2 regions of the Pseudomonas sp. Leaf127 genome follow, and region 2 is predicted to be linked to the other one. Evidence: predicted binding sites of a transcription regulator. Region 2 holds the regulator's gene; the other holds the start of a gene.
The links. The regulator sigma-54, encoded in region 2, starts transcription at its own class of promoters, with help from an activator protein. The targets are predictions, from matches to a motif close to ANTGGCATNNANNTTGCTNT.

Region 1 (5,968 bases), on a different contig from region 2:
AGCCTCCAGATAAGATGTGTGAATGGCATCGCCCAGTCGGGCCACCAGTGGCAGGAAGCCGTTCAACCATTCATGCAGCCCGGCATCGAGCACCTCGTCGATGCCGGTAAAACGCAAGCGCGCATGCAACTCTGCCGCCAGGCGCTGGGCCGGACGGCCGTTGTCGCCGGGCAGGCTGGTGAGGATCTCGTCGATCTCCTCCAGGCAAGCCAGCAACGAGCGTGGCGTATCGGCACGCAACAACAGCAGTTCGGACACATGCCGCGCATCCGGCGCGTCGCGGTACAGTTCGGTGTAGGCCTCGAAACAGGAAAGCGCACGCAGCAAGGCGCTCCACTGGTAATAGCCGGCGGCGGAGTTGTCGGCGGCGGCATTGGCATCCGAACCACGCAGCTCAAGCATGTCGTAGCGGGCATCAAGCATGCGCAGGGTGTTGTCGCTGCGCTCGATGAAGGTGCCCAGCCGAATGAAGCGGAAGGCATCGTTGCGCATGATGGTGCCGTAGGTGGCGCCGCGGAACAGGTGCGAGCGCTCCTTGACCCATTCACAGAAGCGACTCAACCCATAGCGGGTCAGCCCTTGCTGGGCAATGCCGCGAATCTCCAGCCAGGTGGAATTGATGTTCTCCCAGATGTCGGCGGTGATGCGCCCGCGCACCGCGTGAGCGCAACTGCGCGCCGCGCCCAGGCAGCTGTAGATGCTGGCCGGATTGCTGGCGTCCAGCGCAAAGAAATGCAGCATGCGCTCGGCATGCAAGGCGCCATGGCGCTCGACATAGGCGTCCAGGGTGCCGGTGATCAACAACGGCATGGCGATTTCATCCAGCCCGTCGCCGCGTCCATCCTGGGGCATCAACGACAGGGAATAACTCACGTCAAGCATCCGCGCGAGGTTCTCGACCCGCTCCAGGTAACGCGACATCCAGAACAGGTCTGAGGCAGTTCTACTAAGCATAGGCAGGCATCCTTAATCCTCGACCACCCAGGTGTCCTTGGTACCGCCACCCTGGGACGAGTTCACCACCAGCGAGCCTTCACGCAAGGCCACCCGGGTGAGCCCGCCGGGTACCACGCGGGTTTCGCGGCCGGACAGGACAAATGGACGGAGGTCGATGTGTCGCGGGGCGATGCCGTTCTCGACGAAGGTCGGACAGGTCGACAGGGACAACGTAGGTTGGGCAATGTAAGCGTGCGGCTTGGCAATCAGGCGCGCGCGGAAGGCTTCGATTTCGGCAGCCGTGGAAGCCGGACCGACCAGCATGCCGTAGCCGCCGGAGCCCTGGGTTTCCTTGACCACCAGGTCCTTGAGATTGGCCAGCACATGAGACAGCTCGGCCGGCTTGCGGCATTGCCAGGTCGGCACGTTCTTCAGGATCGGCTCTTCATCCAGGTAGAAGCGGATCATGTCGGTCACGAACGGATAGACCGATTTGTCGTCTGCCACGCCGGTGCCGATGGCGTTGGCCAGCACCACATTGCCGCTGCGGTAGGCCGATAGCAGGCCCGGCACCCCGAGCATCGAATCGGGCTTGAATGCCAGTGGGTCGAGGAAGGCATCGTCCAGGCGCCGGTAGATCACATCCACCGGCTTCGGGCCGGAGGTGGTGCGCATGAACACCCGGTCGTCACGCACGAACAGGTCAGCGCCTTCAACCAGCTCGACGCCCATTTCCCGCGCCAGAAAGGCATGCTCGAAAAACGCACTGTTGAAGCGTCCCGGCGTCAGCACCACGACACTGGGATTATCCAGCGGGCTCGAACTTTTCAGGGTGTCGAGCAGCAGGTTCGGGTAGTGGTCGATCGGCGCAATGCGCTGCGCGGCAAACAGCTCAGGGAACAGCCGCATCATCATCTTGCGGTCTTCGAGCATGTAGCTCACACCGCTGGGCGTGCGCAGGTTGTCTTCGAGCACGTAATAGGTGCCGTCGGCATCACGGACCAGGTCGACCCCGGAGATGTGCGAGTACAGGTCCCGGTGCAGGTCCAGGCCCTGCATGGCCAACTGATACTGATCATTGGCCAGCACCTGCTCGGCCGGAACGATACCGGCCTTGATGATGCGCTGGTCGTGGTACAGGTCAGCGAGAAACATGTTCAGCGCCTTGACGCGCTGAATGCAGCCGCGCTCGACAATCCGCCATTCACTGGCCGGAATGCTGCGCGGAATCGTATCGAAGGGAATCAACCTTTCGGTGCCCTGCTCGTCCCCATAGAGCGTGAAAGTAATACCGGCGCGATGAAACAACAAATCGGCCTCACGGCGCCGTTGAGCCAGCAGCTCTGGCGGCGCGTCCCCCAGCCAACGGGCAAATTCCCGGTAATGCGGGCGAACCAGGCCGCCAGCATCGTACATCTCATCATAAAAGGTGCGGATCATGCCGTACTCCTTGTCACCCAGGGCACACAGGCCTTCGCAAGCCTCGTGCCACCGGCATAAACCCTTTGTTATCAATTATTTACGAATGAGCAAGACATTTAACGCACCATCCCTGTGCACAAACCGGCCTGAAGATTCACGGACGCCTCATTCGCAGGCATTGCGCACGTAGAATCTATGACCCGCATAGAGAGAGTTGATTATCGGGGTGGCCATTAGTTCGCCATAATCGCCCTACGCAACTACAGAAGGCATCGGCCCTCCCCGACCGATTCTGTGTTGCACCCGATTGTTGACCGGATTCCCTTTTGAGCCACTGCTTGCAGTGGCTTTTTTTTGTCGCCTGGTTTTACCACTGCACCGTCAAGGTGCTTTGCCCTTGCCCGGGCATTGTGCCGGCCCCTGAGCGCTGGCAGGCCGGCCGCCATATTGCAATAGACCTCCTTGTTCAGTTCAGACGCCTGAGTTCGTGCTTGACACCCCAGCCCTCGACTTCGCCATCCAGCGGCAGGACCACGGTCTGCAGGTCTTGCTCGAAATCACCAATGCCGTCGTAGGTTGCGTACATGACCTTGCTGACCTGCAAGTGCCAGGCACCGTCTTCACGTTCGTTGATCTGGGTATTGAGCGATTCGCCGCGAAACTGCTGCGCAGCCTGGCGAGCCCGTTTTTCATCGGGGAACACAGCGTAGAACTCGATGGGATGGATGCGGGCGAAATCAAAACCGCCCTCTTTCATACAGCGCAGCACGTGGGTGCTGAGATCTTCCGAATGGGCTGTGCTCATGAAACGTCCTCCTATGCAACGATAGATAGAGTTTCAACGCTGGCGGTACGCCTTGGCGGGGCCTTGCGCACCGCTGGCAATCAAGCATGAAGCGTGGCGATTCCGGGCTGCACCAGACCGGACATCGACAGAAAGGGGCCTTGTAACCGGCCCCGCTTGCAGAGTAGTCCTATCGTGAGTCACCTGCCAAGAGGCATGTTTGATCAGATCACTCAGAGACTTCCTTGATGGAAATGATCTGGACGCTGTTATGGTCCTTGAGGGTCTTGAGCGTAGGTTCAGCCGTGCGCCCGTCCAGGTCGTTGAGGTCGAGCTCATCGGTCACCGGAAAGAGTTTATGGCGCAGCAATTGGGCAGCCTGCTCAGGTGTCGGGAGCTGCTGCGAATCGACATTCAAGCATTGCGCTACACCATCTTTATCGAAATACGAAACGGCCCATTGTTTCATCAATGCCTCCACAATCAGCCAGACGTTGGCTTACCAGATCTTGACCAAAAAGCACGCGGGTTCGTTCAAATCCAGTACCGAGGTTTTATACCGGCAAGGCACTGAAGTCGTGACCGGTCATTCTTGCACCGGCAAAAGGCAGGAATCTGCGCCTGACGGCGATCAGTCCGTGCCAGGCCACTTTGTCCTGGCAAAGCAAGCCCGCCTGAAGAGGGTCGGAACCTCTCTCCCGGAAACACCACCATCAGCCAGCACAACCCCGCCTGATGAAGAACAGTACAGACCTTGGGTGGCTGGCCTGAAGGAACGGATCAATCTTTTCTGAACGCCAATGAAAAAGGCCCCGAAGGGCCTTTTTCAACGCAAGGTCAAACGCCGGTCAGTTCTTGCTGGCTTCGACGCCTGCCGAGTTGTCCAGCAGGCTCTTGGTGGCAGTCTGCAGGAAGCTTTCAAGCTTGAGCTTGAGCGCTTCGGCATCCGCCGCATCGGGCACCAGCTCGGCGGACGGTTGCGCGCCCAGGCGGTAGGTCAGCACCTTGGCCGGCATGTCCACCGCCTCGATCAGGATCCGGTTGCCGCTGATGATACCGACCACCTGCTCGCTGCCCGACGGCTTGATCACACCAAAGCCCTTGTCGCCCTCAGGCAGGTTCAACAGATCGCGTCCCCAGCACTGGTGGCGCGTCGCACCACCCAGGCGGCCCATGATGGTCGGCACCACGTCGACCTGGGTGCCCACGGTGCTGCTGCGCTTGCCGAACTTGTCCTGAATGCCCGGGGCAATCAACAGCAGTGGCACGTTGAAGCGACCCAGGTCCATTTCAGTCAACTGGCGGTTGTTACCAAAGCCGTGGTCGCCCAGCACCACGAACAGGGTTTCGTTGTAGTAAGGCTCTTTCTTGGCTTTTTCGAAGAACTGGCCCAGGGCCCAGTCCGAGTAACGCATGGCGGTCAGGTGTTCATCCAGCGAACCATGGCCGGTCACGCGCTCGACCGGCAGTTGCTCGGGCAGCGCATACGGGGTGTGGTTGGACAGGGTCTGCAGCAAGGCATAGAACGGCTTGCCGCCCTGGCGGGCCTTGAGTTCCTGGGCGCCACGATCAAACATGTCCTGGTCGGAAACACCCCAGGTCGGATCGGAGAACACCGGGTTCACATAGTCGCCACGGCCAATGAAGTTGGTCATGCCCTGATTGCTGAAGAAGCCCGACTGGTTGTCCCAGGCGAAGTTGCCGTTATAGACGTACACGTCATCGTAGTTGCGACCGGCACTGAGCAACTGTGGCAGGCCGGACAGCTTGTGGCTGCCTTCGGGGGTCTGCATCAGGTATTCGAAGCCGGGCAGGTTCGGGAAGCAGGCCATGGTGGCGAACATGCCCTGGTGGGTGTGCGTGCCGTTGGAAAAGAAGTGGTCGAACAACAGGCCTTCCTGGGCCAGCTTGTCGAAGTACGGGGTGATATTGGCATTGCTGCCCAGCGCGCCCACCGAATGGCCGGCGAAGCTTTCCATCAGGATCACCACCACGTTGCGGATCGGCAGGGTGTTCTGCGCCGGTGGCGTGAAATCGCGACGTACGGCCGCCAGGCCGGGTTCGACCAGTTTTTCGTGGGGGGTCAGCAGCATGTCGCGTACGGTCTGCTGTGCCTGATCCTGCGCCAGCGTGGCTTTCCAGATATTGTCACGGTCCTCGGACATGCGGCTCTTGGCAGCGGTGATCAGCGTCAGGGTGCCGTTGAGGCCCAACTGGTTGGCGAAATTGGAATCAGTGGTATAAGCGTCGCCCCAGCGCAGCGGCGGGCCCTGACGCAAGGTGCCACGCGCAGCGACGACGGCGACCAGCAGAATCACGAAGAACACCATGGCCCGTGTATACCAGGGCGCGGCCGAACGACTGCCGACGCTGGAGAACGTGCTCTGGCTGGGACGCGTCAGACGGTCGATGCCCTTGAACACCAGGCTCAGCAACCAGGTGACGGCCACCCACGCCAGCAGGTAGCGCACCACCGGAAAACCGTACCAGAGCATGCTCAGGACGGTCTTGGGATCTTCCTTGATGTACTGGAAGACCAGGCCGTTGAGGCGCTGGTGGAATTCACGATAGAAGTCCATTTCCACCAGGCCCAGAAACAGCGTGATGCTGCCGACCAGGGTCAACCAGAAACGAAAGAACCCGCGCGCACTCATGGCCCGGACGCTGAACACCGCGAAAAACAACGGAATCAGCAGGTAGATGGTCAGACGCAGATCAAAACGCATGCCATTGAGCAGTGCTTCAAGGAACGTCGACATCGGCGTTTCGCCGATCATCTCGCGGTTGTAAACCAGCAGGCCGATGCGCAACAGGGTGTACATCAGC
Region 2 (5,968 bases):
TGGTCGCGCAGTTCAGGCTTCCAGTACGGGTTGGGCAGGCAGCGCACATCGAACACCAGGTCGGCGTCCACGGGCATGCCACGCTTGAAGCCGAACGACTCGATGAGAAAGGCCGTGCCGGGCTCGGGCTTGTTCAACAGGCGCAGCTTCAAGGTGTCACGCAACTGATAGAGGTTCAGGTGCGTCGTGTTGATCTTCAGGTCGGCCAGGTCGATGATCGGCCCCAGCAGTTGGCTCTCGTCGCGGATGGCCTCGGCCAGCGAGCGCTGTGCATTGCTCAACGGGTGACGACGACGGGTCTCGGAAAAGCGCTTGAGCAACGTGGCATCGTCAGCGTCCAGATACAGCACGTCGCAAGAGATGTGCCGGGCACGGACTTCGTCGAGGATCTGCGGAAATCGGGTCAGGTGGCTGGGCATATTGCGCGCGTCGATCGACACGGCCAGCAGCGGCTCGGCCTGCTCGCTGTTGAGCAGGGCGCGCTCGGCCAGTTCGGGCAACAGGCCGGCCGGCAGGTTATCGACGCAGTAGAAGCCATTGTCTTCCAGTACGTCGAGTGCCGTGCTCTTGCCTGAGCCTGAGCGGCCACTGACGATGATCATGCGCATGCTCAATGGCCTTTGAGTTTTTCCAGTACTAAATCGTAAAGCGCCTGACTGCTTTTCGCGCTGCGCAACTGGTCGCGTACATCGCTGCGATCAAGCATGCCGGCAATCTGGCTCAGCAGCTTGAGATGTTCGTCCGTGGCCGCCTGTGGTACCAGCAGTACGAACAGCAGGTCGACGGGCTCACCGTCGATAGCATCGAACTCCACTGCCTTGTCGAGCAACAGAACCGCACTGACCGGTTCTACGCAGTCATTCAGGCGGCAGTGAGGAATGGCGATGCCATTGCCAAAGCCGGTCGAGCCCAGTTTTTCGCGGGCCAGCAGTTTTTCAAATACGTCTTGTGCGTCCAGGGCGGGTACTTCACGCCCGATGAGGTTGGCGATCTGTTCAAGCACGCGTTTCTTGCTGCCTCCCGGCACGTTCACCAGGGAACGGCCGGGGGTCAGTATGTTTTCAAGTCGAATCATGGGTTGGTATGTCAGCGCGCTGTCGCACCCTTGAGGATGCTTTGCTGCTTTTCCTTGTGCTTGAGCAATTGTCTGTCGAGCTTGTCGGTGAGCAGGTCGATGGCCGCGTACATGTCGTCATGTTCGGCGTTGGCTACGACCTCCCCACCATGAATATGCAAAGTGGCTTCGATTTTCTGCTTCAGCTTCTCGACCGTCATCGTGACCTGGACGTTGGTGATCTTGTCGAAATGCCCTTCGAGCTTCTTGAGTTTGAGCTCCACATACTCACGAAGGGGTTTGGTCACTTCCAGATGTTGTCCACTGATATTGACTTGCATACAGCTTTCTCCCTTTGCCAGTGCATAAGAGACAGGTCGGTGACCTGCCACTGGAACGCTGTGGCCTGCGCCTGCAAGCAGCGGTGAGCTCTGGTACGCCACCTGCAGGTGCTTCGTCCGCTACATCAGCCGCTTACGCTCGCTGGACGGCGCTATCCCGAGGGATTCGCGGTACTTGGCGACTGTGCGACGGGCGACTTGAATGCCTTGTGCCTCCAGTAAACCAGCGATCTTGCTGTCGCTCAATGGCTTTTTCTGATTTTCCGCCGCCACCAGTTTCTTGATAATCGCGCGAATGGCCGTGGACGAGCATTCGCCGCCTTCGGAGGTGCTGACGTGGCTGGAAAAGAAGTATTTCAGTTCGTATATGCCACGCGGCGTGTGCATGAATTTCTGCGTGGTGACCCGGGAAATGGTCGATTCATGCATGCCCACGGCTTCGGCGATGTCATGCAACACCAGTGGCTTCATGGCCTCGTCGCCGTATTCGAGAAAGCCGCGCTGGTGCTCGACGATCTGGGTGGCCACCTTCATCAGTGTTTCGTTGCGGCTTTGCAGGCTCTTGATGAACCAGCGGGCTTCCTGCAACTGATTGCGCATGAAGGTGTTGTCGGCGCTGGTGTCGGCGCGGCGCACGAAACCGGCGTACTGCGGGTTGACCCGCAAGCGTGGCACCGCTTCCTGGTTCAGTTCGACCAGCCAGCGTTCGCTGTCCTTGCGCACAATGACATCGGGCACGACATATTCCGGCTCGCTGGACTCGATCTGCGAGCCCGGCCGTGGATTGAGGCTCTGGACCAGTTCGATGACCTGGCGCAGGTCATCTTCCTTGAGCTTCATGCGACGCATCAGTTGCGAGTAGTCGCGCCCGCCCAGCAGATCGATGTAGTCGGTGACCAGGCGCTGGGCTTCGCTCAGCCAGGGCGTACTGGCATGCATCTGGCGCAGTTGCAGCAGCAGGCATTCGCTCAGGGTACGGGCGCCGACGCCGGCCGGTTCGAATTGCTGGATGCGATGCAGCACGGCTTCGATTTCATCGCGTTCGATGTCCAGTTCGGGATCGAAGGCTTCCAGCAGCTCTTCCAGCGACTCTTCCAGATACCCCTGATTGTTGATGCAGTCGATCAGGGTGACGGCAATGAGGCGGTCGGTGTCGGACATCGGCGCGACGTTGAGCTGCCACAGCAGATGGCTCTGCAGGCTTTCACCGACAGAGGTGCGGGTGGTGAAGTCCCACTCGTCATCATCATTGCTGGGCAGGCTGCTGGCGCTGGTCTGGTAGATGTCTTCCCAGGCCGTGTCGACCGGCAGTTCGTTAGGGATGCGCTCGTTCCATTCGCCTTCTTCAAGATTGTCCACGGTGGGTGCGGACGATTCCTGATAGGTCGAATCCTGGGGCTCGTGTTCACGCTCGTTGCCCGGCTTGTTTTCGATATTGTCCGCCATCGGGTCGGAATTATCGAAATCGTCGCCTTCTTCCTGGCGTTCCAGCATGGGGTTGGATTCCAGGGCTTCCTGGATTTCCTGCTGCAAGTCCAGGGTCGACAACTGGAGTAAGCGGATAGCCTGTTGCAGCTGCGGTGTCATCGTCAGCTGCTGGCCCATTCTCAAGACTAGCGATGGTTTCATGGCAGTGGCTCAACACCTTACATTCGCCGGCGCGCGTGCGCCATCCACTACAGGGCGCCTGGGCGCCGCCTTTTATAAGCAAGTTATATGCCTGAAATTCAAGCGCTTGCCTAGAGCGCCACGACAAATAATCCGCTGTCAATGGTCATTGTGGTCGGTCTAGAGGCGGAACTCGTGTCCGAGGTAGACCTCTTTGACCAACTGGTTGGCCAGGATGGTCTCGGCATCGCCTTCGGCGATCAACTGTCCATCATTGACGATGTAGGCGGTTTCGCAGATGTCCAGGGTTTCACGGACGTTGTGATCGGTGATCAGTACGCCAATGCCCTTGGCCTTCAGGTGATGAATGATCTGCTTGATATCGCCGACCGAAATCGGGTCGACACCGGCAAAGGGCTCGTCCAGCAGGATGAACTTGGGGGCAGTGGCCAGTGCCCGGGCAATTTCCACACGGCGCCGCTCGCCACCGGACAGGCTCATGCCCAGGCTGTCGCGGATATGGGTGATGTGAAACTCCTGCAAGAGGTTTTCCAGCTCCTTGCGGCGTGCCGCGCCGTCGAGCTCCTTGCGGGTTTCCAGGATGGCCATGATGTTATCGGCCACGGTCAGCTTGCGAAAAATAGAGGCTTCCTGGGGCAGGTAGCCAATACCGGCGCGAGCCCGGCCGTGCATCGGCTGGTGGCTGACATCCAGGTCATCGATCAGTACGCGCCCCTGGTCGGCCTGCACCAGGCCGACGATCATGTAGAAACACGTCGTCTTGCCGGCACCGTTCGGGCCCAGCAGGCCGACGATCTGGCCACTGTCGATCGACAGGCTTACATCGCGTACGACCTGGCGACTCTTGTAACTCTTGGCCAGGTGCTGGGCTTTGAGCGTTGCCATTTACTGGGCCTTCTGCTGCGGTTCGGTTTTCTTTTTCGGCTGGATGACCATGTCGATCCGTGGCCGTGGCGTCGTCACGTTGCTGCCGGTCGCGCGACCTGCACTGACGATCTGGCGCACGGTGTCGTAGACGATCTTTTCGCCTTCGGAGGTGTTGCCATCGTTGATGACCTTGGCCTTGTCGATCAGTGTGATCCGGTCCTGGCCCGCGTTGTACTGGATGGTCACGGCATAGGCCTGGACGATAGGCTTGGTCGCCGAAGGCTTCTGCTCGTAATAGGCCAGGTTGCCGACCGAGGTGAAAACATCGACTTCGCCCTGGGCATTGCGTGTGATGGTCACGGTGTTGCCGGTGATCTTCATCGAGCCCTGGGTGATGATGACATTGCCCTTGTAGGTGGCAACACCCTGCTTGTCGTCGAGCTGCGCATCGTCCGACTGGATATGAATCGGCTGGTCACGGTCTGTGGGCAGGGACCAGGCGCTCGCGCTTCCCAGTGCTGCGCCCAGGCCGAGCAAGAAAGGAAGAGTTTTAACGAGCCTCATACTGTCCTCTTACGTTGGACAGCAGGTCCATCCTGCCGTCGTTCAAATACGCTTTCATCCCTTTGGCCGTAGTGACACCGCCGCCGGCGTCGATTCTAACGGCTTGCTCGGTCTGCGCATATTGCTTCTGTGGGAATACGGTCATTCGAGTGCTGGTAATGACAGTCGAACGTTTCTTTTCATCGGTGCGCGATACACGCACATCGTCGATCAGCTCGACCTGCTCGCCGCCGGGTGAGACTTCACCGCGTGCGCTCTGCACGTGCCACGGGAACGCCGTGCCACGGTACATCTGCAGGTCCGGCCGGGTCAGCAGGGTGACATCGGAGGCCTTGACGTGTTCGACCTTGTCGGCCGTCATTTCGTACTGCACCTTGCCATCGGGCAGGTACTGCACGCTGCGCGCGTTCAGGGCGTAGTAGTCGATGGCGGTTTCGTCAGGCATCACGGCAGGTTGCTCCATGAAGCTCTCGGGGCTGACATTCCAGTAGCCGACCGCCGCCAGCAGGAATGCCAGTACGCCGAGTATCAGGAAGGTCCGAATCTTTTTGCTGAGCATGAGCGAAGTCTACAAGTAGGCGGCGTGGGCCGCTTCAAGGTTGCCCTGGGCGTTCAGGATCAGCTCGCAGAACTCGCGTGCTGCCCCTTCACCGCCCCGGGCGCAAGTGACGCCGTGGGCGTGCTGGCGAACGAAGCCGGCGGCACTGGCCACGGCCATCCCCAGGCCGACGCGGCGAATGACGGGCAAGTCTGGCAGATCATCCCCCAGGTAGGCGACCTGTTCGTAGCCAAGGTTCAGTTCGCCGAGCAACTGGTCAAGCACCACCAGCTTGTCTTCGCGGCCCTGGTACAAGTGGGCGATGCCCAGGTTTTTGGCGCGACGCTCGACCACCGGGGTCTTGCGCCCGCTGATGATGGCCGTGCTGACGCCCGAGGCGATCAGCATCTTGATGCCCTGGCCGTCGAGGGTATTGAAGGTCTTGAATTCGCTGCCGTCTTCCAGGAAGTACAGGCGGCCATCGGTCAGCACGCCATCGACATCGAAAATCGCCAGCCTGATCTTGCTGGCGCGTTGCAGCAGTTCGTCGCTCACGGTGCGGGTCTCCATTACATGACTCCTGCGCGCAGAAGATCCTGCAGGTTGAAAGCGCCTGTGGGGCGGTCGTGTTCGTCGACCACGATCAGCGCGCTGATCTTGTGGTCCTCCATGATTTTCAGGGCCTGGGCGGCGAGCATGTCGGCGCGCGCGGTCTTGCCGTGCACGGTCATGACTTCGTCGACGGTGGTCTGGTGGATGTCGATCGGACGGTCCAGGGTGCGGCGCAGGTCGCCGTCGGTAAACACCCCGGCCAGCCGGCCGTCGTCTTCGAGAATGGCCGTCATGCCCAGGCCCTTGCGGGTCATTTCCAGCAAGGCATCACGCAGTGGGGTGCCGCGCTTTACCTGGGGCAGGGCGTCGCCACTGTGCATCACATGCTCGACCTTGAGCAGCAGGCGCCGCCCCAGCGCGCCG

Region 1: a site for sigma-54 is predicted at 2,410-2,429, ahead of ASF84_RS18045 (circularly permuted type 2 ATP-grasp protein). Genes of this name have one in related genera too.

What each region holds. Positions count from the first base shown of each region.
Region 1 is NZ_LMOA01000022.1:37,364-43,331, forward strand. It holds gene ASF84_RS18040 (alpha-E domain-containing protein) at 1-954, opposite strand, end outside; gene ASF84_RS18045 (circularly permuted type 2 ATP-grasp protein) at 967-2,376, opposite strand; gene ASF84_RS18050 (ribonuclease E inhibitor RraB) at 2,825-3,163, opposite strand; gene ASF84_RS18055 (hypothetical protein) at 3,372-3,611, opposite strand; gene ASF84_RS18060 (LTA synthase family protein) at 3,991-5,968, opposite strand, start outside.
Region 2 is NZ_LMOA01000001.1:115,181-121,148, forward strand. It holds gene rapZ (RNase adapter RapZ) at 1-608, opposite strand, end outside; gene ptsN (PTS IIA-like nitrogen regulatory protein PtsN) at 611-1,075, opposite strand; gene hpf (ribosome hibernation-promoting factor, HPF/YfiA family) at 1,087-1,395, opposite strand; gene ASF84_RS00495 (RNA polymerase factor sigma-54) at 1,516-3,024, opposite strand; gene lptB (LPS export ABC transporter ATP-binding protein) at 3,184-3,909, opposite strand; gene lptA (lipopolysaccharide transport periplasmic protein LptA) at 3,910-4,455, opposite strand; gene lptC (LPS export ABC transporter periplasmic protein LptC) at 4,442-5,014, opposite strand; gene ASF84_RS00515 (KdsC family phosphatase) at 5,024-5,563, opposite strand; gene ASF84_RS00520 (KpsF/GutQ family sugar-phosphate isomerase) at 5,563-5,968, opposite strand, start outside.